3 regions of the Paenibacillus sp. UASWS1643 genome follow, and region 1 is predicted to be linked to each of the others. Evidence: riboswitches for the same ligand, from Rfam matches in the RefSeq annotation. Region 1 holds a riboswitch; each other region holds the start of a gene.
What was found. Region 1 has a riboswitch for S-adenosylmethionine ahead of mmuP (S-methylmethionine permease). Riboswitches for the same ligand answer to the same signal wherever they lie in the genome.
Positions count from the first base shown of each region.

Region 2: it holds a riboswitch for S-adenosylmethionine, as region 1 does, so the genes downstream of both, FE296_RS19485 (methionine ABC transporter ATP-binding protein) here and mmuP (S-methylmethionine permease) in region 1, are expected to answer to the same signal.
Region 3: it holds a riboswitch for S-adenosylmethionine, as region 1 does, so the genes downstream of both, metA (homoserine O-acetyltransferase MetA) here and mmuP (S-methylmethionine permease) in region 1, are expected to answer to the same signal.

Region 1 covers NZ_VXKZ01000101.1:70,578-80,942, forward strand. The annotation lists gene FE296_RS08540 (spore germination protein) at 1-1,131, shown strand, start outside; gene FE296_RS08545 (GerAB/ArcD/ProY family transporter) at 1,166-2,266, shown strand; gene FE296_RS08550 (Ger(x)C family spore germination protein) at 2,263-3,471, shown strand; SAM riboswitch class I at 3,542-3,643, shown strand; gene mmuP (S-methylmethionine permease) at 3,736-5,148, shown strand; gene mmuM (homocysteine S-methyltransferase) at 5,126-6,193, shown strand; gene FE296_RS08565 (ABC transporter permease) at 6,277-8,679, opposite strand; gene FE296_RS08570 (ABC transporter ATP-binding protein) at 8,683-9,441, opposite strand; gene FE296_RS33230 (sensor histidine kinase) at 9,588-9,908, opposite strand; gene FE296_RS08575 (histidine kinase dimerization/phospho-acceptor domain-containing protein) at 9,998-10,365, opposite strand, start outside.
Region 2 covers NZ_VXKZ01000112.1:49,601-59,965, forward strand. The annotation lists gene FE296_RS19475 (COX15/CtaA family protein) at 448-1,335, shown strand; gene FE296_RS19480 (Cthe_2314 family HEPN domain-containing protein) at 1,540-2,256, shown strand; SAM riboswitch class I at 2,386-2,527, shown strand; gene FE296_RS19485 (methionine ABC transporter ATP-binding protein) at 2,653-3,687, shown strand; gene FE296_RS19490 (methionine ABC transporter permease) at 3,688-4,347, shown strand; gene FE296_RS19495 (MetQ/NlpA family ABC transporter substrate-binding protein) at 4,423-5,262, shown strand; gene FE296_RS19500 (DUF2167 domain-containing protein) at 5,386-6,345, opposite strand; gene FE296_RS19505 (SDR family oxidoreductase) at 6,558-7,337, shown strand; gene FE296_RS19510 (NifU family protein) at 7,476-7,721, opposite strand; gene FE296_RS19515 (YuzB family protein) at 7,802-8,056, shown strand; gene FE296_RS19520 (NAD(P)/FAD-dependent oxidoreductase) at 8,053-9,114, opposite strand; gene mqnE (aminofutalosine synthase MqnE) at 9,349-10,365, opposite strand, start outside.
Region 3 covers NZ_VXKZ01000102.1:40,995-51,359, forward strand. The annotation lists gene FE296_RS09235 (trans-sulfuration enzyme family protein) at 69-1,241, opposite strand; gene FE296_RS09240 (PLP-dependent transferase) at 1,238-2,425, opposite strand; gene metA (homoserine O-acetyltransferase MetA) at 2,450-3,367, opposite strand; SAM riboswitch class I at 3,604-3,727, opposite strand; gene corA (magnesium/cobalt transporter CorA) at 4,178-5,113, shown strand; gene FE296_RS09255 (HRDC domain-containing protein) at 5,184-6,185, opposite strand; gene FE296_RS09260 (ROK family protein) at 6,363-7,241, opposite strand; gene FE296_RS09265 (MOSC domain-containing protein) at 7,314-8,000, opposite strand; gene FE296_RS09270 (phosphodiester glycosidase family protein) at 8,031-9,137, opposite strand; gene FE296_RS09275 (5'-3' exonuclease) at 9,143-10,036, opposite strand; gene FE296_RS09280 (arsenate reductase family protein) at 10,175-10,365, opposite strand, start outside.

The DNA of each region.
Region 1 (10,365 bases):
GGATTGCCGGGAGCTCTATTAATTGGAGCTCATAAGATCAAAACACGTGGTGTAAATGAACCATTGTCTGAGGGATTGCTTCGTGGCCCCCGAATTGGTTTTACAGAACAGTTAAGTGATAACACAGGTATTTTACGTCGATATGGAAGTGATCAGAGCCTCTTTATTCAGAAGTTTGAAGTAGGTTCACGGATCAAGAAAGAGTTGGCTGTTGCCTATATTCAGGATATTGCTGACCCTAATCTCGTGGCGGAAGTCCAAAAGCGAATTGAAGAGATGGATATGGATTCCATGTTGGAATCAGGGTATGTTGAACAGCTTATCGAAGACAATACGCTTAGTCCGTTTCAACAAGTGTTAAATACGGAAAGGCCAGACCGGGTGATGGGTGCTTTGCTGGAAGGGCGAGTGGCTATTTTATTGGATGGGACGCCATTTGTCTTAATTGTGCCAGTGACTTTTAGCATGTTGCTCCAATCTCCCGAGGATTATTATGAACGCTGGATTCCTGGAACATTCCTGCGAATGCTGCGCTTTATGGCTGCCATGCTGGCACTGCTGGCACCTGCGCTCTATATCTCGTTTATCTCCTTCCATCCGGGTCTTATTCCAACGAAGCTGGTACTGACGATTATTGAAACGCGGACAGGCGTGCCGTTTCCTTCGATCATTGAAGTACTGATCATGGAACTTTCGATTGAAATTCTGAGGGAGGCAGGGATACGGCTGCCTAAACCAATTGCGCCAGCGATGGGTATCGTAGGAGGTCTGATTATTGGCCAAGCAGCAGTGCAGGCGGGAATTATAAGCCAATTTCTGGTCATTGTCGTAGCAGTTACGGCTATTTCTTCCTTTACGATTCCAGTCTATAGTGCGGGATTAACACTACGGATTCTGCGATTTGCCGCTATGTTCAGCGCAGCCGTACTCGGATTGTTTGGCGTGGTTATGTTCTTTCTGCTTGTGTGTACGCATCTGGCACGACTCTCAAGCTTTGGCGTGTCTTATGTTGCACCGGCTGTCCCTTATCAATTTGGGGAATGGAAGGATTTCATTATTCGTGCTCCGCTAAATATGATGAGGAAGCGTCCGGAGATGTCTAGTCCAATAGATAAAGACCGAAAAAAATAAATGAAGTAAATCACGAGGTATGAGGTGGGATGAAGTGAACGGTTCCGAAGGAAATATTAGCACAAGGCAGGCCGTCGTAGTTATTGTTAATTACATGCTTGGCGCTGGGATCCTAACACTCCCTCGAACGACGAGTAAAGCTGTCGGAACGCCGGATGTCTGGATCTCCATCATTCTGTCTGGACTGATTATCACGGGTGTCGGAATTATTCTGGTTACCCTGTGTCGCAGATTTCCTGAGAAAACAGTGTTCCAGTTCACTCGTGAGATTACGGGGAGCTGGATTGCTTACATATTGGGATTCGCCATGATTATGTATTTTATGGTGATTGCCGCATTCGAAATTAAGGTCATGGCTGATGTGACAGGAATGTACTTGCTCGAGCGCACACCAAAATGGGCTATCGTGATGGTGTTTATGTGGATTGGCATATATTTGATCTCTGGCGGACTTGCTGTCATTGTGCGCGTATTTGAGATTATTTTGCCGATTACACTGATTATATTTGTGATTGAGATCTTGCTTAGTAATCAGTTGTTTGAGATCGGCAATCTGAGACCGGTACTCGGCGAGGGTATCATGCCAGTCCTCAAAGGGTTGAAACCTTCGCTGCTGGCTTACACGGGGTACGAAGTCATGTTTGTCATGACTGCTTATATGAAAAACCCCAAAAAGAGCAATGTAGCCATGAGTTGGGGCATCATCATATCGACTATGATTTATCTGATTACTGTAGTGATGGTTGTAGGCAGTCTGTCACTCGACGGCATCAAAACACGTACTTGGCCCACGCTGGATCTCGTAAGAAGCTTCGAGATTCAAGGTTTGATCTTTGAACGGTTTGAATCCTTGCTACTGGTCATCTGGATTATGCAGATCTTCTCGAGTTTCACGATCACACACTATTGTGCTTCGGTAGGGATTCGGGATTTATTTCGTACGAAGAAGATCAAGGTCATTATGTACGCCCTTCTGCCAGTAATATATCTAACAGCATTAATGCCGAAAACCGTGGATGAAACTTTTGCTCTGGGTGATATGTTGGGCAATCTATCCGTGCTTCTATTTGCCATTTTACCTCTGTTACTGCTGATAATAAGTCTGATTCGCAAAAAGGGAGGCAAACATGCATGATTCGTTTTTTTATGCTTTTACGTGTAGCCTTTGCTTTGTCCGTCCTTCTGGTGATATCCGGATGCTGGAGCAGTAGAGAGATCGAGGAACTAAGTGTCTATGTTGGTCTCGGGATCGATATCGCTAAAGAAACAGAATTTGAGAAGGACATCGCTGCTCAGGGAGGAAGGTATCCAAAGAATAATTATATAACGGCTACTGTGCAGATTGCTCCTGGCACGGGCGGTTCCAACAGTAAACAGAGCGGACAATCCGGTTCACCTGCTTCGGGAAAGACGTCCTATTCCAATGAACAGCTTACTGGAGATTCCTTGCTGCAAATCTTTCGTCAGTTTGCACTAAGGCGAGATCGTCCACTTATCGGACATCATCTGAAGGTTATCGTTGTCTCCAAGGATATTGCCAAAAAGTATGGTCTGGACCAGCTACTGGATTTTGTACTTCGGGATAACGATATTCGTCCAAATTGTCTGGTGCTGATAAGTCATCATCGTGCCGTGGATGTCCTGACTTCGGATGATCCCTCCCGGATTCCAGCATTTTATCTAACAGGAATTACCGGTAATTCGTACTTGTCCAACAAAATCCTGGACCCTGTTTTGCTCTCCAAATTAGATGCCCAAATGCAATCTGGTTCCAGTTTCTTGCTCCAGAATGTACTGTACTCCAATGGAGAGGGCAAGTTCTCAGGTGGCAGCATATTCGATGGGAAAACAACTAAGTTTATTGGAGAACTAAGTCAAACGGATCTGGAAGGTTTATCGTGGCTGAAGCCTAAGGAAAGAGGAGGCGTCTTGAAGACTTACAACAAAGAGGGATTTACTGTTGTATATGAAATGAAAAAGAAGAAAACAAAAATAATTCCCAAGGTTGTTGGCAATGATATTTCATTCCATGTAAAGACCGAATCCGAAGGCTGGTTAATGGAGGATTGGCGTGCTCCCGAACGAGAGGAAAAAGGGGCTTATCGCAGGGAACTGGAAAAAGAATTCTCAGATCTGGCGGAACAACAGATTCGTCAGGTGTTATACAAGCTACAGCATACTTACAAAGTTGATGTTGCGGATTTTCGGGACAGCTTGCGTATTAAAGAGCCCAAAACATGGAAGAAAGTCAAAGATGATTGGGACAACATTTTTAGTACCGTGCCAATTACGTACGATGTGAAGATTACCATCACCAATCCGGGGTCTTCCACCGAATAGCGAGGTGTGCCATTTATTATTTTAATGTTGACACATTCATGATAGATCGCTATATTAGTAAAAAATCATTTTCTTATCCAGAGAGGTGGAGGGACTGGCCCTTAGAAACCTCAGCAACAGATCTGAAGGATACTGTGCTAATTCCAGCGGGTGAAAGCCTGATAGATAGGAGCGTTTGTTTTTATTTGTCAGTAACGGCGCACTCTTTAGGCAGAGTGGGTCTTTTTTGTTTTTTCTGGATGAAGAATTAGGGGAGCAGCAGGTATGGAGAACAACAACGACAAAGGGCATTTTCAGCGGAAAATGCAGGCACGGCATGTGGTCATGCTCTCTCTCGGAGGAGTCATTGGAACGGGATTATTCCTCAGCTCAGGTTACACCATTCAGCAGGCGGGACCACTGGGAACCATTCTGTCCTATCTGATCGGAGCCATCGTTGTATATCTGGTGATGCTCTGTCTTGGTGAACTGTCTGTTCATATGCCAGAGACGGGAGCATTTCATAGTTATGCAGCCAAATATATCGGACCGGCAACAGGCTACACGGTGGCTTGGTTATACTGGTTAACCTGGACTGTTGCGCTTGGCTCCGAATTCACAGCCGCCGGATTGCTGATGCAGCGCTGGTTCCCATCGGTGAACGTATGGATATGGAGTGCGCTCTTTGCACTGATGATCTTTCTGTTTAATGCATTAACGGTGAAATTATTTGCGGAATCCGAGTTCTGGTTCTCATCTGTAAAAGTAGTGACTATCGTAATCTTCATTATTATCGGTGGCGCAGCCATGTTTGGGTTCATTCCCATGGCGGATTCTGAACCGGCTCCATTTCTATCGAATATTACCGCATCCGGGTGGTTCCCTCATGGGGCTACAGCGATATTGATGACCATGCTTGCTGTAAACTTTGCCTTCTCAGGCACGGAGTTAATCGGTATTGCCGCCGGTGAGACGGAGAATCCGGAAAAGACGATACCGAAGGCTATTCATACGACACTGTGGCGCCTGGTTATTTTCTTCATCGGAACGATTATTATCTTGTCGGCCTTGTTGCCCATGTCGGATGCCAGTGTACTGGAAAGTCCGTTTGTAGCGGTAATGGAACGGGTTGGTGTACCCTATGCAGCAGACATTATGAACTTTGTTATTCTGACGGCGATTCTTTCTGCTGCCAATTCAGGCCTGTATGCATCTTCACGGATGCTCTGGTCTCTGGCTGATAAAAGAACGATCTCACCGTGGTTTGCCAAATTGACCAAACACGGGGTGCCATTGAATGCACTTCTGATCAGTATGGTTGGTGGTGCGCTGGCCCTACTGTCCAGTATCATTGCTCCAGGTACCGTGTATATAACACTGGTTTCCATTTCGGGTCTGGCTGTTGTTGTGGTATGGATGAGCATCAGTGCTTCCCAGTACATGTTCCGCAGACAATATATCCGGGAAGGCCATGCGGTCAAAGATCTGGTCTACCGCACACCACTGTACCCGGTGGTACCGATTATTTCATTTATATTATGCCTGGCTTCATGCATAGGTATTGCGTTTGATCCTACACAGCGAATTGCGCTGTATTGTGGGGTTCCATTTATCGCATTGTGTTACGCAGCTTATTATCTGACAGAACGTGTGAATAAGAAAAGAGGACAAGTACATGACGCAAGCACAACAGACTAACCCCTTAGAACGGATCCTGCGTGAACATCCGGTCATGATTCTGGATGGAGCGCTGGCAACGGAACTCGAACAGCATGGATGTGATCTCGATGATCCACTATGGTCTGCTCGTGTGTTACTTGAGAATCCGGATGTTATCGTTCAGGTCCATGCAGATTATTTTCGAGCAAGAGCCGACTGTGCGATTACATCCAGTTATCAGGCGACGGTGGATGGTTTCCGCAAGAGAGGGATCGATGAACAGGAAGCACTGGAGCTGATCCGCAAGACGGTGGAACTGGCTGCACAGGCGAGAGATGACGTGTGGGCAGAAGTGCAGAGTAGACTAGTAGGGAGAGAAAGCTCGACAAGTCAGCTTGTAGAAGCTTCTTCGGTACGTGCTGAGACGGTGGAGAATGAGGAGTATATAACAGATCGTACAGGGGAGCGCGAAGGAAATTGTCTTCGTCCACGTCCAATTATTGCCGGGTCCGTTGGTCCGTACGGCGCTTATCTGGCGGACGGTTCAGAGTATGTCGGTCATTACGGCGTGTCGGATGAGACGCTTGCCGCATTTCACCGTCCGCGTATGGCGGCGCTGATTGAAGCGGGTGCTGATATTCTGGCGTTTGAGACGATTCCTTCCTTGCAGGAAGCACAGGTGCTGGTTGATTTACTGAAGGAGTTTCCTCATGCGTATGCCTGGTTATCTTTTTCTTTAAAAGACGGGACAAGTATCAGCGAGGGCACACCGCTTGAGGTATGTGCACAGACGTTTGGCTTCGAGCCGCAGATTGCGGCGATTGGCCTGAACTGTGCTCCGATGGAAGTGGTGACGGAAGCAGTGGGTATTTTGAGCCGTACCAGCGATAAACCTGTTATTGTGTATCCGAACTCGGGAGAAGTATACGATGCAGCAACGAAGACGTGGAGTGGACAGGGTACATGTGGCAGTATGCGTGATGCTTCGGAACAGTGGGTTGCTGCGGGCGCACGGATTATTGGCGGCTGTTGCCGTACAACACCGCATCAGATTGAGGAACTTGCGAAGAAGTGGCGGAAATAGTCCATATCATGATAAGAAGCCCTTCCACATCCTATAGGGGTATGGAAGGGCTTGTTTTATTGTGTTAAGGCATCCTTATTGCACTATTCGATAACCAGCATACGTGGCGATGCTTCCCGAATGATTCGCGAAGAGAACCATGAGCCAAGACTGGCTGCAATGATGCTTAGACAGGTGAACAGTACCATTCCACCCCAATGCAGGATCAGTGGAAGTTGTACGATACCATAACCGGAAAGGACCATTTCGAGTAGAATAGGCAGCAGATATACGCCGGCGAAAATACCCAGTATGGCTCCCATGGAGGACAGTATGAACATTCCCATGGTGAGCGACAACCGGATTTGGCGGGATGTCATTCCCAGCGATTTGTATATCCCGTACGTTCTGCTTTCTTTACGAATATTGATTCTACAGGTACTGAAAATAATGATGAACGTCACAATGATAAACAGTAATCCAATCAGACTCATCGGATAGATCAGGATATTAGCGGCTTCTGCGTAAACCGAATCAAGCAATGTCTTCTGAGTAACTACCGAAGCAAAATCTTTAAATTGCTCATTTAATTCCGAGGCAACCTTACCCGCTTGTGCCATATCGTTCACATTGATGAATATAACATCAAATTCACTATAACCGGGGTTCACACTTCTCATGGCATCAATGGTGATTCTGCCTGAAACAGACATGTTGGCGATCGCCTGATAGATGCCTGTAATGAGGAATGTACGCTTTTCTCCTTCAATATAGATATCGATAAGATCACCGAGATCTTTATTTGATGTTTTGGCTACACTTACACCAATGGCAATTTCATTTGCATGTTGTGGGTTAACCCCTTTTAACGTTTCGAATCCAAGTTCCTGATAACTCCCGTCCAGTACACTCAAGTTGAGACTGATGGATTGGCCCTTCACTGTTGCAGAAGACTCCGGACTAATTACACCCGTTGTGTTCCCTTGCCAGCCTGCATTGCTAATCCTTGAATCCTCTTCTAACGTTTGTTTTAATTCAGTCTTTGGAAAGTTACCTTTGTTCACGACTACTGCTGCAATATTGGCATTGTCATACCCCCATTTGGCTGCTGTCTGTTCAATTCCGGTTATACTGGTCAACAGAACATAACCCAGAACAAGTACGGAGGAAGCCATGGTGGTTAGCAGGAGTGTTAGAACAGAACTTTTGATGTTTTTGAACACATGTCGGAATCCAAGCACAGCGGTCACAGGCAGTCGTGTGAACCCGATCCAGTGCGCCAATGGCGAATTCATTCTGCCAGCCATCCGGCTATAATCTGTCTCCGACATACCATAACGAATAGCCTGCACGGGCTGTATGCTGCGTGCCTTTTTGGCATATAGCACAGTGAACAGAATCACTAGAGCAAATAGAAGTACGCCGGCCAGTATAGCCGCATCCAATCCTTGGACTGGAATGTTCTGATTCCCCACTCGAAGAGAGGATACAGAAATATCAATGATCCATTTGGATATCCATATACTGAGTGCAAGTCCTGGGATAATGGCTACGATGGATAACAATGCATACTGAATAACATAGGTGCCTATCGTTTTTTGGGAAGTCAGACCTAGTGATTTGAGGATTCCTATCGTTCTGTAATTGGCCAAGATGGCATCCGCAATCGTAAACCCGATGGTCATCAGGGCGATAGAGAGCATGACAACACCCATGAATATCATGATAAATCCAATAACCTGATTGATGATCAGATAGAAAGAGGCAATGGCCTCGAACTCCATTTTGGATTCCAGAAACGGAATACCTGTCTCACGATTGTATCGTTCCCAATACACCGAATTCATGCTGTAATCGTTAAAATGGATGCCCATCATACGATTCTCGTTGCCAGCAAGTGTCGCGAGATCATGTTGATAATCAGTAGGATTCATCCAGACCCGTGCTGTATTGGAGAAAGGTGCCCCGTATGGTACATCGATGACAATGCCCGAAACATTCAATTCGAGTGTGCTTGAGCCGGTTTTGAAGCCAACGGTATCACCTACTGAAATATGATAGGCATTTGCCATGGATGTTGGGATCCATACGCTTCCTTGTTCAGGAGCCGAATGCTGTGTACCACTTGCAAATACAAGTTCATCTACACTCCATGGCGGAGGCGGGGTATTCATCATGTACAGATACAGGTTAGGAATGTCAGCGCCGCCAAAGGTGATGCCCGACAAGATGCGGTAAGTTAGCAAAGGTGAGACTTGAACACCGTTCTGGGCAGCCCACCAGTCATGCACAGCTTGGGGATCGTTCAGTCCTTTGTCGAACGTCAAGATCTGATGGGACCCGTTGGTCCGACTATGCATTTCCTTGAACTGGTTACCCGTATTGGCCAGTATGACAATAGCTGTAGATACAAGAAGTGTCGAGAGTAGCAGGAGCAGCGCAATTAACGTATTTTGTATTTTATTTTTACTCAGATACGACAAACTAAGTTTAAACATGACTGCCATAGGTTACTCCTTCCCCGTAACCAAAGCGAAGATGATCGCTTCACGATCCTGAATTTGATGTTGGTCATAAGTGTCAAACTCAAGGATTCCGCCTATCTTGCCGTCCTGAATATAGATCAGACGATCTGCCCGGCAGGCTGCCTTAATATCATGTGTGACCATAACAACAGACTGTCCCTCGCGATGGATTTCCGTGAGGATATCCAGAACTGCGGTGCCGTGTTCCAGGTTCAAACTTCCGGTCGGTTCATCCGCAAAAATGATATCCGGCGAATTGATCAAAGCTCGTGCAATGGCTGCTCGTTGCTGCTGTCCTCCAGACGTCTGGGAGGGGAGGCGGTTACGCTGTCCATCAATATCCATGTCATTCATCAGCTCAGTAGCCCTGGATTGGATGTCTTTCTTTTTGTTTCCAGCGATATATCCCGGTAAAGCAATGTTCTCTTTGATGGAAAGGTCCGGGACCAAATTTATACTTTGATAGATATAACCGATTCGGCGCGTGCGGAAGTCGGACATTTCTCGTTCACCATAAGCGTCGATCCGCTGGTCACGAAAATAAACCTCACCAGCTGTAATCTGATCCAGTCCACTAAGCAGATATAAGAGGGTTGATTTGCCAGAGCCAGAGTTACCCATGATGACCGTGAATTCCCCTTCATAGATTTCGAGATCGACATTACGGATGGCATGATGTTGCTCACTTCCGCTGTTGTACGTCTTGCACAGATTCTGTGCACGGATAATCACTTTCTTAGACAAGTCGAATCACTCCCGAGTGCAGTATAGGATTCATTCTAGAGGAGGGATGTTGAGGAAGCCTTATCAAATTATGAATAAAGTATTACAGCCAAATGGGGTGAAGCTGGAGTTAAAGGCGTTTGGTGAATTAACCAGGCCAAAATGGGTCAGCAGATAGGCAGATAGAATTGGAAGTTCGTACCTTGTCCTTCTTTGCTAGTGAAGGAAATACGGCCTCCATGTGCTTCAATAATGCTTTGGCAGATGGAAAGCCCCAGTCCAGTACCCTCCTGCACACGTTGGTCTGCCTGACTAACCTGGCCTCTAAAATAACGCTGGAAAACAAACGGCATATCCTGCACACGTATGCCCTGACCCGAATCGGCGATGGTCACTTTCAAGTGCCCGGATTCCAGTTCCGTGGCTATACGTATCGTGTCTCCCGGAGCCGTATGCTTGAGAGCATTGGCGACAAGATTGGAGATCACCTGTTCAATTCGGATAGGGTCGATAGCGATTAACGCATTGGGAATGTGGTTGGACTTGGGCCCGTCATAGACGAGACCTCTTGTAAGTATTACATGTTCAATCGGTTCAACATGGCATCGAGTATAGGCCCACTGTACATTTCACGGGTTTCCACCGAAATTTGCCCCAATTCCTGAAGTGCATGAACCAGCAGATCCTCCACAAGGCGTGCCGTTTTATCCGTATGGGTCCGCATGACTCCCATATATTCCATCAGCGTCTCCTGATCGTTGCATAGTCCTTCCTCAATAGCTTCTATGTATGCTTTTATCGTGGTAATTGGTGTTTTAATATCATGAGATATATTGGTGATGAGTTCTTTTTGTGCTTGTTCCTGCTGAATACGCTGCTCGCTCATATGTTTAATCTCCGTGCGCATTAGATCAAACATGGCATATACTTCGAGCAATTCATCGT
Region 2 (10,365 bases), on a different contig from region 1:
AATCCGGGGATAAAGGCGAACGCTTCGCTTCTTCAGGCTATTTCTGTCCTCTCCGTTATTGTGTAAATTTTTCATTGAACTTATATAAATGTATGACAGGTTCATGTTGTTAAAGGGTATACTAGATGAAACGCCATTTCTCTTGAAATAGGGAAATGGCGTTTGTGTGTTCAGGATTCTGTTTAAGACCCAATTCAACTGGCATATCCCTCAATTACATAACCCCAATGACCTGTGGGTCATTATTTCACCAGACGTTAACATTTTGTCACAAAGCGCGACGTCAATGAACATTTTATCCGGTATAATGAATTTAGTTGTGAAATAAGTGTCAAAGTACCGAAACAAGCGGAGAATATTCTTCGCCATCTTAAACCAACAGCGGGTGAGAAAAAATTGAAACACTTAACTTTGTTTAAATGGTTAACCGTATTAACCTGTCTTGTCATGTTTCTGGCCACTTTTGGTGGAGGCATCGTAACCAAAACGGAATCAGGCCTTGGCTGCGGAACAGAATGGCCTTTATGTAACGGAAAACTCGTTCCGGCACATACTGTGGCTTCACTTATTGAATATTCCCATCGCGCTGTAAGCGCACTGGCTGGACTGTTGTCCATTGCCTCGTTTGTTGCTTTTCTGCAGTTCGGCAAGTCACGCCGTGACCTGCAATTGTTTTCTTTCTTAACTCTGGTATTTGTTATCGTCCAGGGAATCATGGGGGCTTTTGCCGTTGTCTTCTCCCAATCTTCAGCAGTCATGGCACTGCATTTTGGTTTTGCACTGATTGCTTTTGCCAGTTCCCTAATGATGGCGCTGGGCATAAGACAGGAGGCCAAAGATGGCGGATTGGAGCGCCTGAATAAATACCCTCGGGTTAGCAAAAAATTCAGGAATTTGGTCTGGTTCTCCACCATATACACATATCTCGTGGTATACACGGGTGCATTTGTGAGCCACACGGATTCTGCCGGCGGATGTTCGGGATTTCCGCTTTGTAACGGTCAGATTATTCCTGAGCTTTCGGGTGGGGTTGCAGTTGCCTTTGCTCACCGTGCAGCTGCTGCGTCGCTCGTGATTGTTATTGCGATCCTGGGTCACTTCGCGTACCGTAATCATCCGGACAACAAGGAAATGCGTACTCTGGGTGTGGTATCCGTTGTTCTTGTTCTGATGCAAGTAGTCATTGGTATTTTCATGATGGTGACAATGAACCGTCCGGAAGTATACATGTTTGTAGCTCTCGCTCATATGCTGGATATCGCCATATTATTCGGAGTTTTAACGTATATGAGTTTCCTGGTGTACAAGCTGCATCGCCCGGCTAATCGTTTCTAAGATATAGATCCATTCTTTTTCCAGAGGTACTTGGGCTAAATATGAAAGTCCACCATCCATTGATGTACATCATTGGACAGGTGGACTTTGTTTGATGTCAGGGGGATCAGGGCAACCTATGGCAAGCAGCAATTACACGGAATGGATGATGTGTTACGTTTACGGTGATGAATTCTTGTTGATTTGGAAAAGAGGAGGTTAGATATGCTGCGAACGTTGTTGGGGGAAAAGCCACGTATAAACGAAGGTAAATTGAAGGCAGCGATGGACGCAATGGCGCATACGCTTGAGTTATTTCAACGACAAATGCATGTGGACCATGATCCCACGCATGACTATCGGAAACTGTATGTGTGGACTCAGGGACTCATCTCCTCACTGGATGAACTGGAGCAAAGCTGTTTCGCTGCTGCTCATTTTCGCAATAAGGTCGTTGCAGGCTCAACGGAAGATATGACGGCGACTGAAAAAGCCGAGTATGCACGGTATGTGTATTTCTACAAAGATGGCTTTATCCGTTGCTTTGCCATCCTGGATAAGGTGGGCACGGTATTAAACGAAATATTCCAGTTGAATACTTCAAATACCAAAGCGCATTTTTCTTATTTTACAGTGTTAAGGCAGTTCGATTATGCAAGGGAGCATCATGATCTTGCGTTGCAATTAATACAGATCAAGGACTCTTATCGTGAGCCGATGAGCAAGCTGCGCAAACGACGTAATATGGAAATTCACTACATGAACTCAGAAATGCACGATGACCTTTGGCAGTTACACCAGACCTTGCAAGGTAAAGTAAAGTTGGAGGATCTGAATCAGCATGTGCAGGAAATGCGTCAGGGCGTGGATATGGTCTGTGAAACATTAACAGCCTCTTATCGTTATATCAACAAAATATGGAAAAGAAATAATTGCCTTTGACAAATCGGAATACTTGGAATATACTGAATTTCAATCGAATGTTACGCGGATATAATTGATATTTCGGAAGTTACGTTCACATTATAAAGCATAAACTACATGAACTTATAAAATCCTACAACAACATATTTCTTATCGAGAGCGGCGGAGGGACAGGCCCGATGAAGCCCGGCAACCGATTTGTAACGACATGATACATGTATCATTCGTTATAGATGTTAGGTGCTAATTCCTACAAAATGGTGCAAGACACGATTTTGGCAGATGAGAAGGTATATTCTTTCACGTGAAGAGCCCTCTTTGTATCTGCAAAGGGCTCTTTTTTGTACTTTAAGGGGAGTTTTCCTTTAGATCGGGTAAAGATACATGTAGGTGGTTGGAAAGGGGCAAGTGCGATTGATTGAATTAAAAGGTTTAACGAAAACGTACGGCAAAGGGGCAAAATCTACAACAGCGTTATCCGAGCTGAATTTGAGCATCCAAAAGGGCGAAATCTACGGCGTGATTGGCCATTCTGGAGCGGGCAAAAGTACATTGATTCGCTGCATTAATTTGCTGGAACGGCCTACGGAGGGTGAAGTATGGGTTGATGGGATCAACCTGACTGAACTGAGCAAAACCGAACTGCAGCAACAGAGACGCAAGATCGGGATGATTTTTCAACACTTTAATCTGTTATCCTCTGCAACGGTATATGATAATGTGGCTTTTCCACTAAAGCTTGTGAATACACCCAAGGATGCCATTGATCGCAAAGTGAAGGAAATGCTCAATCTCGTTGGTCTGGAGAACCATAGCAACAAATATCCAGCTCAATTATCAGGTGGACAGAAACAACGTGTAGGGATTGCGAGAGCACTTGCGAGTGATCCGAATGTACTTCTCTGCGATGAGGCTACTTCAGCACTTGATCCACAGACGACAAATTCAATCCTGAAGTTATTGCTCGACATTAACGAAAAATACAACCTTACCATTGTGCTGATTACACATGAGATGCATGTCATCCAAAACATCTGTGATAAGGTGGCTGTCATTCATCAAGGTGGTATTGTGGAACAGGGACCTGTAACCGAGGTGTTCCTGAAGCCGCAGCATGCGATTACACGAGACTTCATGATGCGTGACCATGAAGCTGGACTGGCTCTGGAAGAGACCGCTCTGGCGAATGCAGGCATTGAATTGCAGGCAGGTGTTGCTTCGAAACTTGTGAAGATATCCTTTCTGGGGAACAAAACGTATGAAGCGATTTTGTCGAGGACGGTACGTAAGACGGGTGTGGATTTTGCCATCCTGCAGGGTACAATCTCTACGATTAAACAGGTGCCTTATGGACAGCTGACCGTTCGGTTCGAGGGTGATTCCATTGCGATTGATCGGACGATATCAGAATTAACCGCAGAGGGACTTGATGTGGAGGTGCTTCGTTAGATGGATTTTTCAACAGTTCGCTGGGAAGAGGTTGGTAAAGCCTCTATTGAGACGCTGCAAATTTTGGGTGTATCAGGCTTGTTCACCGTAATCTTTGGTTTACCGCTCGGAGTTCTGCTGTTCATGACAGCCCGATCTGCTTCGATCAAATCACGGACGGTGTACATTATATTGTCCTTGATTGTGAATATTTTGCGCTCAGTCCCATTTATCATATTGATTGTTGCTCTTATTCCATTCACTCGTTCACTCGTCGGTACAGCTACAGGAGTGTTAGGTGTTATACCACCTTTAGTTATTTCAGCAGCTCCTTACTTTGCTCGATTGGTGGAGACGACGTTGCGTGAAGTTGATCGGGGTGTCATTGAAGCGGCACAGTCGATGGGCGCTTCGACCGGACAGATTGTAAGACGGGTATTACTGCCTGAAGCGTTACCTGGTTTGGTTGCTGGGATAACCATTACCATCGTTACGCTTGTCTCTTACACGGCGATGGCGGGCATGGTTGGTGGTGGAGGTCTGGGAACGCTGGCAATCAACTATGGGTATTATCGTTATCAAAATGAAATCATGATTATATCCGTAGTGTCGATGATCATTCTTGTGCAAATTCTCCAGATGGCTGGAGATCGCTTGGTTACATTTTTCACCAGGAAATAACACATAGATAACATGATGGATATGCATTCATGCGGACGCCACATGAAAAAAATGATTAGAGAAGGGGTTTTACACATGAAAAAATGGTCTTTTGCTCTACTTAGTCTTATGTTAATTGCGGTTCTCGCAGCTTGCGGAAACAATAAGGACGCTGATAGCGGCGCAGATAATTCAGCAGGTGCACCACGTACGGTTGAATTGAAAGTTGGAGCTTCACCTACACCACATGCAGAGATTCTGGAAAGCATCAAGCCTGAACTGGAAGCACAAGGTATTCGTTTGCAAGTCGTTACGTTCAATGACTATGTACAACCCAACCAGCAACTTGCTGATAAAAAATTGGATGCAAACTTCTTCCAGCACCAACCTTATCTGGACACAGAGAATAAAGAACGTGGATTCAACCTCGTTTCTGTAACACCTGTTCATGTTGAACCTTTTGGTGGATACTCCAAAAAGATTAAGTCTTTGGATGAATTGGCTGACGGCGCAAAAGTAGCAATTCCAAATGACCCATCCAATGGTGGACGTGCTCTGTTGTTGCTCGCGAAGGAAGGTATCATTACGCTGAAAGACAACACAAATATTACATCTACGATTCAAGATATCACAGCCAATCCGAAGAACCTGGATATCATCGAGCTGGATGCAGCTATGATGCCTCGTCAATTGGATGAAGCGGATCTGGTATTCATCAACGCTAACTATGCGCTTGAAGCAAACCTGAATCCAGCGAATGATGCTTTGTTGATCGAAGATCTGCAAGGTAACCCATACGCGAACATCCTCGTTTCCCGTGAGGACAACAAGGATGCAGATGCAATTCAGAAACTGGCTGCTGCCTTGCACTCCGAAGAAGTGAAAGCATTCATCAAAGAACGTTATAAAGGTGCAGTTGAACCTGCAACTGAATAATTCACGATATGTATGATATGATGTGAAGCTATTAAGAATAAGCCGTATATCTCTTCTGAAGAGATATACGGCTTATTTTATGTTTCTTAATCTGTGCTGACGTGGGGATTAATAAGGGAAGGGTTAGGGCTTATCTTGTTTCTCCGCGTTGGATGGATGCCCGGATTGGCGGTAGTATGATAATTCATTCTGATCAGCATACTGCTGCTCATCTGCTTCTTGCAGGTACGTTCTCTCGGAGGGAGAGAGTGTTTCTTCTTCTCCGTGTGAGCTTTTGATCTTGTATCTGATCCAACCGATTAACCCAAGGACGACAATCAGGATCAAGGCCCATCCTTTTTTGAGCAAAAGAAGAGCACTGAATTTCTGGGAAGCCGTATACCCGATCCCGCCCATCAGAAGACTGTTGAGCCCTATAGTGGATGTTTTGTCAGTCGAAGCATTGTACTCCTCGTAGGTATATCCTGCATTGATGCTAAGTCGATTAAGGACAGTTTCCTCGAATGCCTGGCGGCTCTGTTGAAAGTTAGCCGTATCTGTAACCAGAATGGCTGTGATGTACCCTTCGCGTGTCAGGAGTTTTACATTGTAATTGACCATGGCTTGCTGATCAGCATTCTTAAAACCAAGGGAGTAGACTAACTGATGTTTGGTACTGTCATATGCCGGTTCGATTTCCCACCCCGTTATGTACGTTCTGTATTCAGGATCAAGTTCTCTGTTATCTTCTTCTGTGCCTCGGATATAACTGCTTAACAGTTCTTCGGCACTCAAATTTTGATCGTCATCATGGATATGACCTGTTTTCACGTATTCAAACACAACATACCACGAGCCGAATTCACTATTGCTGGTTAGGCTGCCGATTTCATTCCCGTTAGGCTTCCCATCACTGTTAAGTATCGAGCGTTGGGTATTGGCCTTATCCAGATAGGAATGGCTTTCAGGGACTTCCAGGGTGGCCTTACCGTCCAGAGAGACAGATGCTGGTCCAGTAATCCAATCGTACTCATCAGGCGCTTGCTCGCTCTCACTTGCCGCTGATACCTGTAAGGCACTAGAAACTGTTAATAAACTCAACATTAAAAGCGTAAGAAATGATATCCATCTTTTGTTCTTCATATTCATGTAGAAGTCCTTTCGAGTTATATCCTCGACAGTACCATAGGTGTTTGATTTCAATCAAGATATATTTGGAATTTAAGGTGGATAATCCCTTGTGGATAAGCGAGTTGTAGGAGGACGATAAATCTTTTATACTGGATAGTGACTGCTCTTTGAAGAGGGGGATGAACGTGAAGGGAAAGGTTGCCCTCATAACGGGAAGTGCCAAAGGTCTTGGTAAAATGACGGCCCTCAGTCTGGCAGATCAAGGGTGTCATATTGCCCTCAACTATGTACACAGCAGAACAGAAGCTGAGGCTTTAAAGGCTCAGATTATAGCCAAGGGTGTGCGGTGCATTGCCATCCAGGCTGATATATCCAAGGTGGAAGATATCTCATCATTGGTTGAGCAGGTGGAAGGCAACCTGGGCAGCATTGATATTTTGGTGAATAACGCAGGTCCATTTGTCCGTGAACGACGATTATTTGCGGATTATTCTGAAGCTGAGGTCCAGATGCTTGTGCAGGGAAATCTGTTGGGACCGATGTTACTGGATCAGCGTGTATTGCCAGAGATGAGACGCAAGCAATGGGGGCGCATTATCCATTTTGGCTTCAGTCATGCTGGAGAAGCGAGATCTTGGCCTCATCGCGCCGTATATGCGGCTGCCAAGGTGGGTCTGGTATCTTTTACAAAGACACTCGCGGTTGAAGAAGCCCCGTATGGAATTACGGTTAACATGGTATGTCCAGGTGACATTCGTGGTGCGAACAAAGAGAAAACGATTGATGAAATGGCAGGCATCACCGACGAGGAAACGCCAAGAGGGCGACCAGGCAGCGGTGAAGATATCGCACGAGTGATTACGTATCTGTGCCTTGATCATTCCGATTTTATAACAGGTAACATTATGGATGTATCTGGAGGACTTGATCCGATTCGTCCAACCATACAGCGCGAGGATACTTAAAAGGTGAATTGAAGGATTGTACGTGGAAACGGGTCAAGGTGACTGTGAACATGGACTCTCTGCATATGCACACAAAAAAAGAGCCCTCCGCTTCATGCGAAGCGAAAGGCTCTTGAGGTTTATTTCGTGAAGGATTGATTAGAATACTTGTACGACTTCTTGTACACCCTCAACTTCTTCGAGAAGGGCACGTTCAATCCCGGCTTTTAAGGTAATGGTGGAGCTTGGGCAACTGCCGCAGGCACCGACCAGTTTCAGCTTAATGATGCCGTCCTCCACGTCGACCAGTTCCACGTCACCGCCATCGCGCTGCAGGAACGGACGAAGTTTATCAAGCACATCAGATACCTCATCATACATGGTGCTTTGTGCGTTTTCGCTCATATTGTTCAACTCCTTTCCTTCCTATATTATATTACAAATGGCCACAAATTAAAATGGTCAAACAAAGCAGGTGAACTTAAATGAGACCGATTATTGAATTTTGTGCCAATAATATGCATTTTGGCACAGATGAAGTCATGGATCAACTGGAAGAAAATCCAGACTATGACGTGATTGAATACGGCTGCCTCACCAACTGCGGCCAATGTTCTATGACTCCATTTGCACTGGTGAATGGCGAAGTTGTCATCACGGACAAAGTGGAAGACCTATATAACGCCATTCTGGCCAAAGTTGCCGAAGCCGATGCATGGGACGATCTCGATCTCGACTAACCGAGATGGCGCTTGGACATCCAGAGCACACCACTTTTCAAAATACGAGGTACACGTCCCATCATGGACGTTTTGCCCATCAGCCCAAACCCAGACTTCTTGCCGAGTGCACCGAGTGTGCCACGAAGCTTGAGTGGATGTGGATTGGGCTTTTCGCCTTTCCAGAGGGCATGCTGAATATGGGCGATCTGCTCACCCTGTACTTCCGCAGCTTGACCGCTAGGTGCATATGGTACACTGGCACAGTCACCAACGACATACACATCGGTATATTCCGGGATTTGGTAGTATTCATTCAGAACGACACGACCTTGAGGGTCTTTGGTCACGTCCAGATCCTGTACCACTTTTACCGGCTGAATGCCTGCAGTCCACACGACAGCATCGGTTAGGATCTGTTCATCCCGGTTATAGATGGCATTAGGTTCAACACGTGAAATGGCGATATGCCCGCGTGTCTCTACCTGATGTTCGTTGAACCATTCATGCACATACACGGATAGACGCTGCGGGAAGGCTGATAATACACGTTCACCACGATCCAGAATGCTGATGTTTAGATCCGGTCTGCTCTCACGAAGTTCGGCTGCCATCTCGACACCACTTAATCCCCCGCCTACGATATGCACATTGCCATAGGCTTTGACTTCATTCAGGCGAAGGTAGGTCTCGCGTGTTTTGCTAAAGCTCTGAATGGTACAGCTGTAGTCTTCGGCGCCTGGTGTATTGTGGAAACGGTCTGTACAACCAAGTCCAATGACAAGCTTGTCGTACACGAGCGGATCTTGACCTTCAAATTCAATCTGACGCTGCTCCAGGTCAATCGAAATAACTTCTCCATAACGGTAAGTGACTTTATCGCTCACTGGGAATTGGATACGCAGGTCATAATCAGATACGGTTCCTGCCGCGAGTGCGTAATATTCTGTCTTTAATCCCTGAAAGGGGCTGCGGTCCACCAAAATAATTTGTGTATCGGATGGAATTTTACCCTCCAGAAGTTCCTTGATGATGGTGAGGCCGCCATAGCCGCCTCCAAGAATGACGAAATTTTTCATGACTCGGCTTCCTTTCTGCATCAGTCCCACTGAAATGGGGCTGTAAACTGTGGAGCAGCTATGCAATAACATAGCTGCTCCTTTTGTTTGGTTTTGAATAATTAAAAAGTAGACGTCGAAAATTGAAGATATTATTCAGCAGTTTGCACCACTCGAATTCAAACGTCTCCCTATAATGAAAGCTGCGTTTTGGAGTGGTGCTGGTGCAATATTGGTTGTGGATGGAGTTATGTCCTATTCGTACACTTGAATTTCATTGTAGAACGTATCACGTTCTACCGGAATACGTCCTGCACCTTTAATGAGCCAAATGAGCTCTTTACGTGTAAGGCCTTCAGGTGTGAGTGCACCTGCCGCATGACTAATCCGTTCGCGAACGATCGTGCCGTGTGCATCCGAAGCACCAAATCCAAGAGCAACTTGAGCCAGCTGTGGACCGATGTTAATGAAGTATGCTTTGATATGATCGATGTTATCCAGCATCAGACGGCTGATCGCAATTGTTTTGAGATCCTCATAAGCCGAGTTACGACGCATAATGCTCGCGTTTTTACTTTTTGGCTGCATGGAAAGCGGGATGAAGACCATGAATCCGTTGGTCTCGTCTTGCAATTCACGGATCTGCACCATATGGTTGACGCGGTCCTCATAGGATTCGATCGATCCATACAACATCGTAGTATGTGTACGCATGCCGAGATCATGAGCTGTACGGTGCACCTCAAGATAACGATCCACGTTGGCTTTGTCTACACGCATTTTTTTGCGATATTCATCCGACAGAATCTCAGCGCCGCCACCAGTCAATGTTTTCAGACCTGCTTTTTGCAGCTCTTGCAGAACTTCTCTGATGCTGAGTCCGCTAATCCGGGTGAAGAAATCAATCTCGGCTGCCGTGTAAGCTTTCAGTGTAACATCCGGATATTTCTCGTTTAAAGCACGCAGGGAATCGACATAATATTGAAAAGGAACATGGTTGTTATGTCCGCCTACGATATGGAACTCACGTACGCCCGGATGAATATGCTGTTCCACATAATCGATCATTTCCTGACCGGATAATGTATAAGAGCCTTCTTCACCCTGGTCTTTGCGGAAATTACAAAAAGCGCAGTGGGCTTCGCATACGTTCGTAAAGTAAAGACTCATGTTCTCGATGAAATATACTTTCTTACCATTCTTCCGCAGGTTGGCCTCATTGGCCAGCTGGCCCAAAGTCAGCAGATCATCTGTTTCATACAGATATACGCC
Region 3 (10,365 bases), on a different contig from region 1:
TTACATATGGAATGGAATTTATTCGAGATTAAGTGATACGCATGGGGGTATTCGGTCATCCACTTTTACTAGGATTCCTGAAGTGCTTGCTCCAAATCTACAATGAGATCTTCGATATCTTCCAGACCTACGGAGAAACGCAGCAGCCCATCTGTAATGCCACGGTCACGGCGGACCTCAGCTGGCATTGCCGCATGAGACATCATCGCTGGGTAGGACAGAATACTCTCGACAGCTCCCAGGCTTACAGCAACAATGGGGAGCTTCACCCGGTTAAGAACTGCTTTTGCACGATCACCTGAACCGACGTCAAAAGAAACGACAGCTCCATATCCTGTGGACTGGCGCTCATGTGCCTCACGGCCCGGATGATCCTCCAGTCCAGGGTAAAAGACAGCAGTAATATCACTGCGCTCATTAAGCCATGCCGCCAGTTTGGCTGTGCTCCGTTCACTATGAGCCATGCGAGCCCCCAAGGTTTTCATCCCGCGCATCAGAAGCCAGGATTCTTGTGCCCCGAGTACAGTTCCGAGTCCATTTTGCAACTGTTTCAGTTGTACGCCAAGTGATTCCGTGCGAGCAACAGCTAACCCTGCAAGTACATCACTGTGACCTCCAAGAAACTTCGTAGCACTATGTACGACGATGTCCACACCAAGCTCAATCGGACGCTGATAGTAAGGTGTCATAAAGGTGTTATCCAGAATCGTGATCAGGTCATGTTCCTTCGACCAGTCAGTTACAGCAGCGATATCCGTAATTCGCAGTGTAGGGTTGGACGGTGTCTCCATATAAACTGCCTTGGTGTTTGGCTTGAGTGCCGCTTTTACTTCATCTATATTGGTCATGTCTACAAAGGTTGTCTCGATCTGCATACGGCTTAATATGGAAGTAAGCAAACGATACGTACCTCCATATACGTCTTCTGTTACAATCATGTGATCCCCTGCGGAGAACATCATGAACACGCTTGATATCGCAGCCATCCCCGAAGAATAGGCGAAGCCTCGTGCACCGCCCTCCAGCAATGTGATGTAATCTTCCAAAGCCTGACGCGTCGGATTACCCGAACGACTGTAATCATGCTGAGGCGGATTGAAGATATCAAAATGATGGAATGTTGATGCTTGGTAGATTGGTACACTGGAGGCTCCGGTCGTTTTGTCAATCTCATCGCCAAAATGGAGCAATTTGGTATCAAATTTCAACTCGGAATTGGGCTTGTTGTTGGACTCACTCATGAGTGCACGCCTCCTTCCACTTCCTGCTGTGCAGCTGTCAGAGCATTGCCGAGATCTGCAATCAGATCATCCGCATGTTCAATGCCTACAGAAAACCGGAGCAAACGGTCATCCACACCTACGGCTTCACGAATTTCAAGCGGAATATCCGCATGAGTCTGTACTGCCGGATAAGTCATGAGTGATTCGACTCCGCCGAGACTTTCGGCAAAAGCAATGAGTTTGATATGACGCAGCAACGGTTCAACATAACGTGCATCCTTCACTTTGAAAGAGAAGATACCTGTGTTACCGGTGGATTGTTTATTCTGTATTTCATACCCCGGATGATCGGATAGGCCTGGATGATACACTTCAACCACCGCTGGGTGCTCAAGCAAGTATTTGGCAATAGTAAGTGCATTGTGCTCATGACGCTCCATGCGAAGAGCCAGCGTCTTCATGCCTTTCATCAACTGGTAGGAGTCACTTGGAGACAATACCGCTCCAATGGAATTATGCAAGAACGCCATCTCTGCAGATAACGCTTCACCTTTGGTAATAATTAGTCCAGCGAGCACATCATTGTGTCCACCCAGATATTTGGTAGCGCTATGAATGATGATATCGGCACCCAGTTCAATCGGACGTTGGAAAAATGGAGTCAACAACGTGTTGTCAACAATGGTCAACAGGTTGTAACTTTTCGCCCAGGAAGCAACGGCTTCCACATCTGTGATCATCATCAGTGGATTGGTTGGTGTCTCAATAAATACAGCTTTGGTATTCGGCTGACGAACCTTCTCCAGTGCTACAAGGTCATTCGTGTCCACATAACTTGCAGTTACGCCGAAACGGGACAGAATACGTTCCAGCAGACGATAGGTTCCACCATACAGATCCAGCGATACAATCAGATGATCCCCTTGACCAAACATGGCAAAAATCGTTTGCAGCGCGGCCATTCCCGAGCTACAGGCAAACCCTGCATCACCGGACTCCAACGCTGCGGCGGCTTCTTCCAATACTTTACGGGTTGGATTAGTCGTACGGATATAATCAAACCCCGTGCTTTGTCCAAGCTTCGGGTGGCGAAACGCAGTGGATTGATAGATCGGAAAGTTAATGGCGCCTGTTACCGGTTCATTGATGGACCCAATTTGTGCTAAGCGGCTTTCGATTTTCAACTTGTTGTTGTCTTCCATTGCTGCATCCTCCTGTAATCTCGATTAGATTTGCGGACCAATATCATAAGGTGTTTCTTGATACACATAGTAATTGAGCCAGTTAGAGAATAATAAGTTGGCATGAGCGCGCCAAGTAGCCGGTGGCACACGGGAAGGGTCGTCATTCGGATAATAATGTCTAGGCAATGCGATATCCAACCCTTTGGCTGCATCCCGGTCATACTCCCACTTTAATGAGAACGGGTCATACTCGGCATGTCCTGTGGCAAAAATCTGTTTGCCGTCTTTGGTAGCAACCAGGAAGATCCCCGCTTCCTCGGATTCAGCCAAAATCTCTAAATTCTCATTCTTTTCAATATCTTCGCGTCTCACTTCCGTATGACGGGAATGTGGAACGTTGAATACTTCATCGAATCCACGCAACAACGGAACATGTGGTTTATTAATGGTATGTGGGAAAACGCCAAAACACTTTTCATCAAGTGCAACCTTGGGTACGTCAAAATGATGGTATAAACCTGCCTGGGAAGCCCAACATATGTGGAGGGTTGAAGTCACATTGGTTTTGGTCCATTCGAAGATCTCCTGGATTTCATTCCAATAGTTCACGTCTTCGAAATCCATCTGTTCCACCGGGGCACCCGTAATAATCATTCCATCGAAACGGCGGTGCTCAATCTCATCGAAGGTTTTATAGAACAAATCCAAATACTCCTGAGACGTATTCTTTGACGTATGGGATTTGGGATGTACGAGAACGACATCCACCTGAATAGGCGTGTTTCCCACCAGACGAAGCAATTGTGTTTCGGTCGTTTCCTTTGTGGGCATCAGGTTTAATATAGCGATACGGAGTGGACGAATATCCTGCTGATATGCAGAAGTTTCATCCATGACGAAGATATTCTCTCCTTCAAGTACTTCTTTTGCTGGTAGAGTATCGGGTATTTTGATTGGCATAGTAAGTCTAACTCCTCCTTGTGCATAGATAGATGCAGCCGTCCCTGGCTTGATGTCTTCACATCAATACAGTTATAGACTGCCTTGAGCTTGTAAAAACATTGAATTGCTCTTTCATTCAACGTTACAAACAACCTCAAGTTCCTTAGCGAAAATCACTGCTGAGAAGTCGGGGCATATGACAAAGACCTTCCTCGGATTTCGAGAAAGGTCATATGTAAAATAGATATGCGCCTCTCTCATCTCTCAGTTACAACAGTGCCACTTGACACTTAGTCGCTGCAAGAATTAGCACCGTGCGGTATACCGCCGGTTGCCGGGTTTCATCGGGCCAGTCCCTCCACCTACTCTTGATAAGATTTCGCTGTATTAGATTGTAATTTAATATGGTTCACCGTCTACTTTATTACATTAATGCCCTCACGTCAAGATGCAGTTCGATGTCGCTTCCCAGATCGGAACCGTTCATCATCCGTTGTCATACACTGCCTCAGGGCGCGAAATAGACACATTTTTGCGCTTGAAAGCACCTTGTACCAGCGGTATACTAAACAAGGTGTTATAAACCCTTATGTGAGAGGTGACATATTAAATGGATGGCGACCCGAGGCCTGACTGGCAGCCGAATTCCGACAAACTGCATAGAGAATTGACATCAGCATGCCGGCAGCGGGACGTGACTTCCGTTTGATTATATAGTGTACGCAGCCCTGATCTCCAGGCTCCGCTGCCGACCGGCTGATTTGTTCTTTTTGCGCCCATAATGATAATATCCGCCAAGTTGGCGGGTGCAGAAGGAGTAGATTAACGATGAAAATCCGGTTGGTAAACAACGGTGTATTTATTCCGGTGGACGACATTCAGCAAGCGCTGACTCCACCAGCGGAAGGATTCTACTGGATTGATGCAGACGTAGACGATTTGGCGGTACTTCAGCCGCTGTTCTTGATGCATGATCTGGCTGTGGAAGACTGTCTTAGTGACGAAGAACAACGTCCGAAGATTGAAATTTATGAGAACCATTATTTTATTGTGATTAATAGCATCCGTTTCGATGATGAAGAGATATTTCTACGTGCGGTGAACTTATTCCTCGGCAGACATTTCATTATTAGTGTTACCAAGCAAAAGGTCAGCGAATTGCGCACACTGAAACCAATCCTGTGGGAACAGGAAATCAGTACACCGGATCGTCTGCTGTATTTGCTGGTTGACTTGATTGTTGATAATTATTTCACCGTAGGTGACCGAATTGAAGCACGGATCGAGAAGCTTGAGGAAGACATTCTGATGCACACCAAAAAGTCACATCTGAATGAAATTATCGGGCTACGCAGTGAGATTCTGTGGCTGAAAAAAGTGCTCGGACCTCAGAAAGAGGTCATTAACACCTTGAACAAAAAAGATCTGCGTCTCATTGATGATCAACTGCAAAAGTATTTCAGTGACATCTATGAGAATGCTGTAAAAATATCTGAAACCTTTGAGACTTATCGCGACCTGATGGGCAACTTGCGAGAAGCCTACCAATCCAGTATTGCGAACCGGGCGAATGAGATCATGCGTGTATTTACCGCCATTACCACGGTCTTCATGCCGCTGACGGTCATTACCGGCATATACGGTATGAACTTTACGAATATGCCAGAGCTTAACTGGAAATACAGCTATTTTGTTGTGATTGGCCTAATGGTTACACTGGGCCTGAGCATGTTCTTCATTTTCCGCAAGAAAGACTGGGTATGAACTCGTATGAAATAACAAAGACGAAGCGCTCCTCCGGGAGAAACGCCTCGTCTTTTTTCATTTCTGATCATTAACCAACATTCTTCTCTGTCTCTGCGTGCCGACGAAAGCGGATTCGAATCATGCGCAGTCTTTCATAGACCTGCTCCAGACTTCCTCCATCGGGTTTCTCTCCTCCATACACCTTATGTAATACTGGCTTCAGGAACGTATCTCCCAGCTCCTCATACGCACTCCATACGGCCTCTTGCTCGTTCTCTGGCATCACTGCCAGCTCCACATCAAGAAGACAATCGGTGTCATAACCTTCATGATCCAGTGCCTCTAACAGCTCAACCAACTCACGTCGGGATAATCCGGATCGATTAACAATCTCCTCTAACGTATACCCTTCTTTCATGCCTTCAAGCACCTGCTTACGCGTGGTGAACTTATCAAGTTCCTGCTTATACTTCTGCTCTCTCTGCTTGTATAACCAACTCTCATACTCTTCTTCCTTCAGCGCCGTGTATACCCAGTCCAGCGGGAATGTCGTTGAACGCTCCAACCCGTTTGTAATCTCCATCCATTCCGTACCATACTCAGTTGCTTTGCTCTCTCCTACGCCCGGCAGTTGCATCAGTTCATCCAGCGATTGCGGAACAAAGGCACTGATCAAACGCAGCAAACGATTTGTTGCAATAAAATACGGTGCCTTCCGGTCAGACACAGCTCTCTTCCTGCGCCATGTGCACAGATCCGTATATAATTGCTCATTGCCGTATAACTCACTGTAACAATGGAGCCGCTGTCCACCATAACTGCGGGACTTCAGGTCATCATTCTCATGAAATAACCCCTGCAACTGCGGTCGGTACCCCTCACTCATCTGTATGGCAAGCTGATGACGGTAGATATGAAGCAGCTCCTCCCAAGAAGTCCCTTCATACCAGATGCTGTCCTCACGCTCTCCTTCCTCGTAGCGACTCCATCCCAGCTGCCAACTATCTTCCTCTTCCCCAATCCATAACTGTGCATACTCTGCATTCTGATCTGACATTCTGGACAATCTGTTCATGAAAATGACTTCCATTTTCGTTCCCTCCCTTTGAATATTCAGCTTATACGAGTTAGAGATACTACCTATAGGCAGCACAAAAAAAACACCCCTCCTGCAAAATCCATGCAAGAGAGGTGCTTCCTCATTAACCGTACTATGCTGTTGCCCATATCATACCACAATGGTAAAATTCGTCAATCCCTTAATGACCTACTTATTCAATGCCAACTTGGCAAGCGCCAGCGAACCACACAGCCCTGCATTGTCGCCAAGTCCTGGTGAAACAACATACTGGTCAATGTCGGATTGAAGTGCCGGATGCTGAACGTATCCCGCCAGCAACTCCTGCAGTTTGCTACGAACCATCGGGAACAGATGCTCCTGCTTCATTACTCCGCCACCCATGACAATTTTCTGCGGAGAGAGAATCAGAACATAGTTCATCAGTGCATGTGCCAGGTAATGCGCTTCGATCTCCCAAGCTTTATGATCTGCAGGCAGTTCATAAGCCGGTTGCTCCCAACGTTTGTTAATGGCCGGTCCTGCTGCAAGGCCTTCGAGGCAGTCACCATGATACGGACAGAAACCCTCGTATGTATCCTCAGGATGTCTGCGTACAATGATATGTCCCATCTCTGGATGTGACAATCCATGGACCATTTTACCGCCAACCACAGCACCTGCACCAATACCTGTACCCACAGTGATATACAGACAGCTCTCAAGACCTTGTGCAGCGCCCCAGGTTGCTTCTCCAAGTGCCGCACCATTCACATCCGTATCAAATGTCATCGGCACATCAAAATGCTCCTTGAGCTTGCCAATCACGTTATACTGTCCCCAATGTGGTTTTGGTGTTGTTGTGATATATCCATATGTCGGGCTTCCTTCAATCGGATCAATCGGACCGAATGAACCTACACCCAGAGCTTCAATGCCTTTGCCTTCAAAAAATGAAATCACTTGAGCCATTGTCTCTTCCGGTGTTGTTGTTGGAAAACTTACGCGTTCCAAAACTTCTCCGTTTTCTGTGCCAATACCACATACAAATTTGGTTCCGCCTGCTTCAATTGCGCCTAAGATCGTCATGTTAGTCACACTCCCAAGTTAGTTTAAAAAGGAATTCGGATTACTTTACTTGATGACACTATAATTACCCTGCTACTTGTTCTCCAGCTTGGACAATCGTTTCATTAACGTTTGCCTCCAGCTGTCTGACAGCGCAGGAATGGCCAGCAACGCCTGAATACCTTCGACATTTTCTTTCTCCTGATGCATGATTCGATTGGCTTCAAGAACCGTCATTGATGCAGGATCGGTGCTGATCCGTCGAAATATCGATGAAGGGCCTACCTCACCTTCTTGCAGTACACGAAAGTAAAAGCCGGTATATCCACTCTCCTGAAAATAAACAGGCAGCTCCTTATAGTCATACCTCGCACCCAGCTTGAAGCAAGGTTGTCTGGGCTGACTGACCTGCACTGTGGCTTCGCCCAACTCGTAAACATCACCAATCCGGACGTCTTCTTCGGCACAGCCTTCAACCGTCAGATTTTCTCCACAAGCTCCCCAATCCAGCTTGCGATCCATCAGTTGTTCCAGCGCCGGATAACGACTGTAATCGTATACACAAACGGCTTTGTCAGGCCCACCATGATGCACCAGATCCGCCTGCGCATCCCCTGTCATTCCAGTGAATGACAGGAAAACCGCGTCGGATACAGGATGTTTCACAATGCCGCTCAGCACTTCACGCTTCTGCCCAGGGAGCGGCTGCGGCAGTCCTACATTAATGGCCAGAACAGCTGTATTGCCCTCCCCTGGCTTTCGATCAGATGTGAGTGTCATTTGCGTCATACCTCCCATAATCACTTTCTTTTAACGCACAGAGCCGCCAAATACGAGTGTATTACTCAAAAGCCGGCCTGGAGAAGTCAGCATTTTGCCCCCGGCATACATACCCGAGGAAGCACCGCCATCCAGATTCATGGCCTGTTTGGCACCAAGCTTCTGCATCACCGCTGCCCACTCCTTGATTGTTGCTCCGGAAACAGTAGCCAGCATTACGGAACCATCCGCCATGATGGCGATACCACTTCTGGCTCCGGAAGCATTAAGAATCTTGGCATCCTTGAAACCTTCGCTCGTCGGATTGACAGCTACCTTGCCGTCTTTCACCAGACGGGGTCCTGCTCCCACGGCAGTCACTACATCTTGCCAAGGGATCTCTTTGCCTGCTGCATTCGTATACTTATAATTCATTTCTACGGTTGAACCAACGGTGAAACGATCCGAAGAGGACTTTTGGTTACCTGTGAAAACCAGTACCGAGCCATTCTTAGGAATCGCTACATTGGTATTGGGCACTTTTTTGGTCACGATACCTTTCTCCATGACAACCGCAGTGCCACCTTTGAACCCGACTGTGGCACCTCGTTCAGGGGTATACAGCATCGTAATGCTTGCGTTCGCTGAAGGTGTTCGATTAATAAAGGTTGCATACCAACTCCGTGATTTACCTTTTGTATCCGTTACTTTACCTGTCAAACTCACCTGAAGTGAATCCATGATCGCCGAGCCGTCTTCCTTAAATCCGATGGATGTCCCGTATCTTCCAATATGTATGACCTTACCATTTGCTATTAACATGCCATATGGATCTGGTGCTCCGTTGTATGCTTCAAAAAATGCTCCGTTAATGGCTGCTTGTGCACCATAGGCTTTCACAATCGATGGCAATGTTGCCGTCTGGCCAACTTGCTTCTTCGCGAGTCCCACGGTAACCGGTGTTCCCTTCGGAATCGAAACGGTCTGTACGGTAAAATTACGCCCTGCTGCTTTTACTTTCTGTACTTTGGTGCTAATTGCTGCTTTGGCATCCACTGTCTGTGGTGCACTTACTGCTCCCGAAAGAATTACGGGCAAGGCCAGGACGAGGGCCATAGCCCCTGTCCACCACTTTTTGCCTGTTCGTACGTTCTTCATGTTGCTCACCCTATTGCCACTCCCATCCAAGAGCCAAGGCTCTTCATCTCAAGTTGTTCAAACTTGTCCATCACCATATCCGGATCAAGACGCAATTCACAGATATCCAGCGCACAGGCAACCGGAACAGCACAATGAATCTCTGCCAGTTTGCGGGACAGATGAAGCATGTCCAGATCGTTCTCAATCTTGTTACGCACCGAAGGGGTCAGTTTATCCATGTTGCTCAAAATCCCTTCAATGGAGCCGTATTCCTGTACAAGCTTCAACGCTGTTTTCTCACCAATTCCCCGCACTCCGGGATAATTGTCGCTGGCATCTCCCATCAGACCCTTCATGTCAATCACTTGACGAGGTGTAAGTTGTTTCTCTGCCATGAGCGTTTCAGGATTATACACCATGTAGTTGCCATGGCCTTTTTTCATAATAATGATACTCGTGCGGTCATTGATCAGTTGCAACATGTCGTGGTCACCCGTCAGTACCATAACATTCATATCTGTCTCTTCGGTATAATACTTCGCAAGCGTCCCGATACAATCGTCGGCTTCGAATCCTTGTGCACCTATATTCGGAATACCCAGGCTATCCATCACTTCACGAATCAGGGCAAACTGGGGAATCAGGTCATCCGGAGCTTCGGCCCGGTTGCCTTTGTAGGCTGCATATTCTTCACCGCGGAACGTCTTACCGCCCATATCCCAACAACACACGACATGACTTGGTCCAAAAGTCTGAACCGCATCCCAGAAATAACGGATAAATCCGTAGACTGCGTTGGTAGGCAATCCTGCCTTTGTACGTCTGATATATCCGCTTGCAGATGTCGCATAAAAAGCACGGAACAACACCGCCATACCGTCTACCAGCAACAAAGTAGGTTCATTACGTTGATTCACTTGAATTTGTTCTCTCCTATCTAAATCTAGCATATAAAATACGAAACTAATTCTATCATTATAGCATAGTTCCGCCAACCATCGTTCAGCCAAAAAAGCCCTGAATTTTGAACAATTCAAGGCTGATATTCAGCGTGTTTATGCGTTGTTCCATTCCTGCTCGTACGTTTCTTCCTTGAATCCAACCGTCACCTTTTCTCCATCCGTAACGATCGGACGTTTGATCAGCCGACCATTGGAAGCCAACAAACAAATCTGTTCATCAGCGGACATGCCCGGAAGCTTGTCCTTCAATTGTTGTTCTTTGTACACTTCCCCGCTCGTATTAA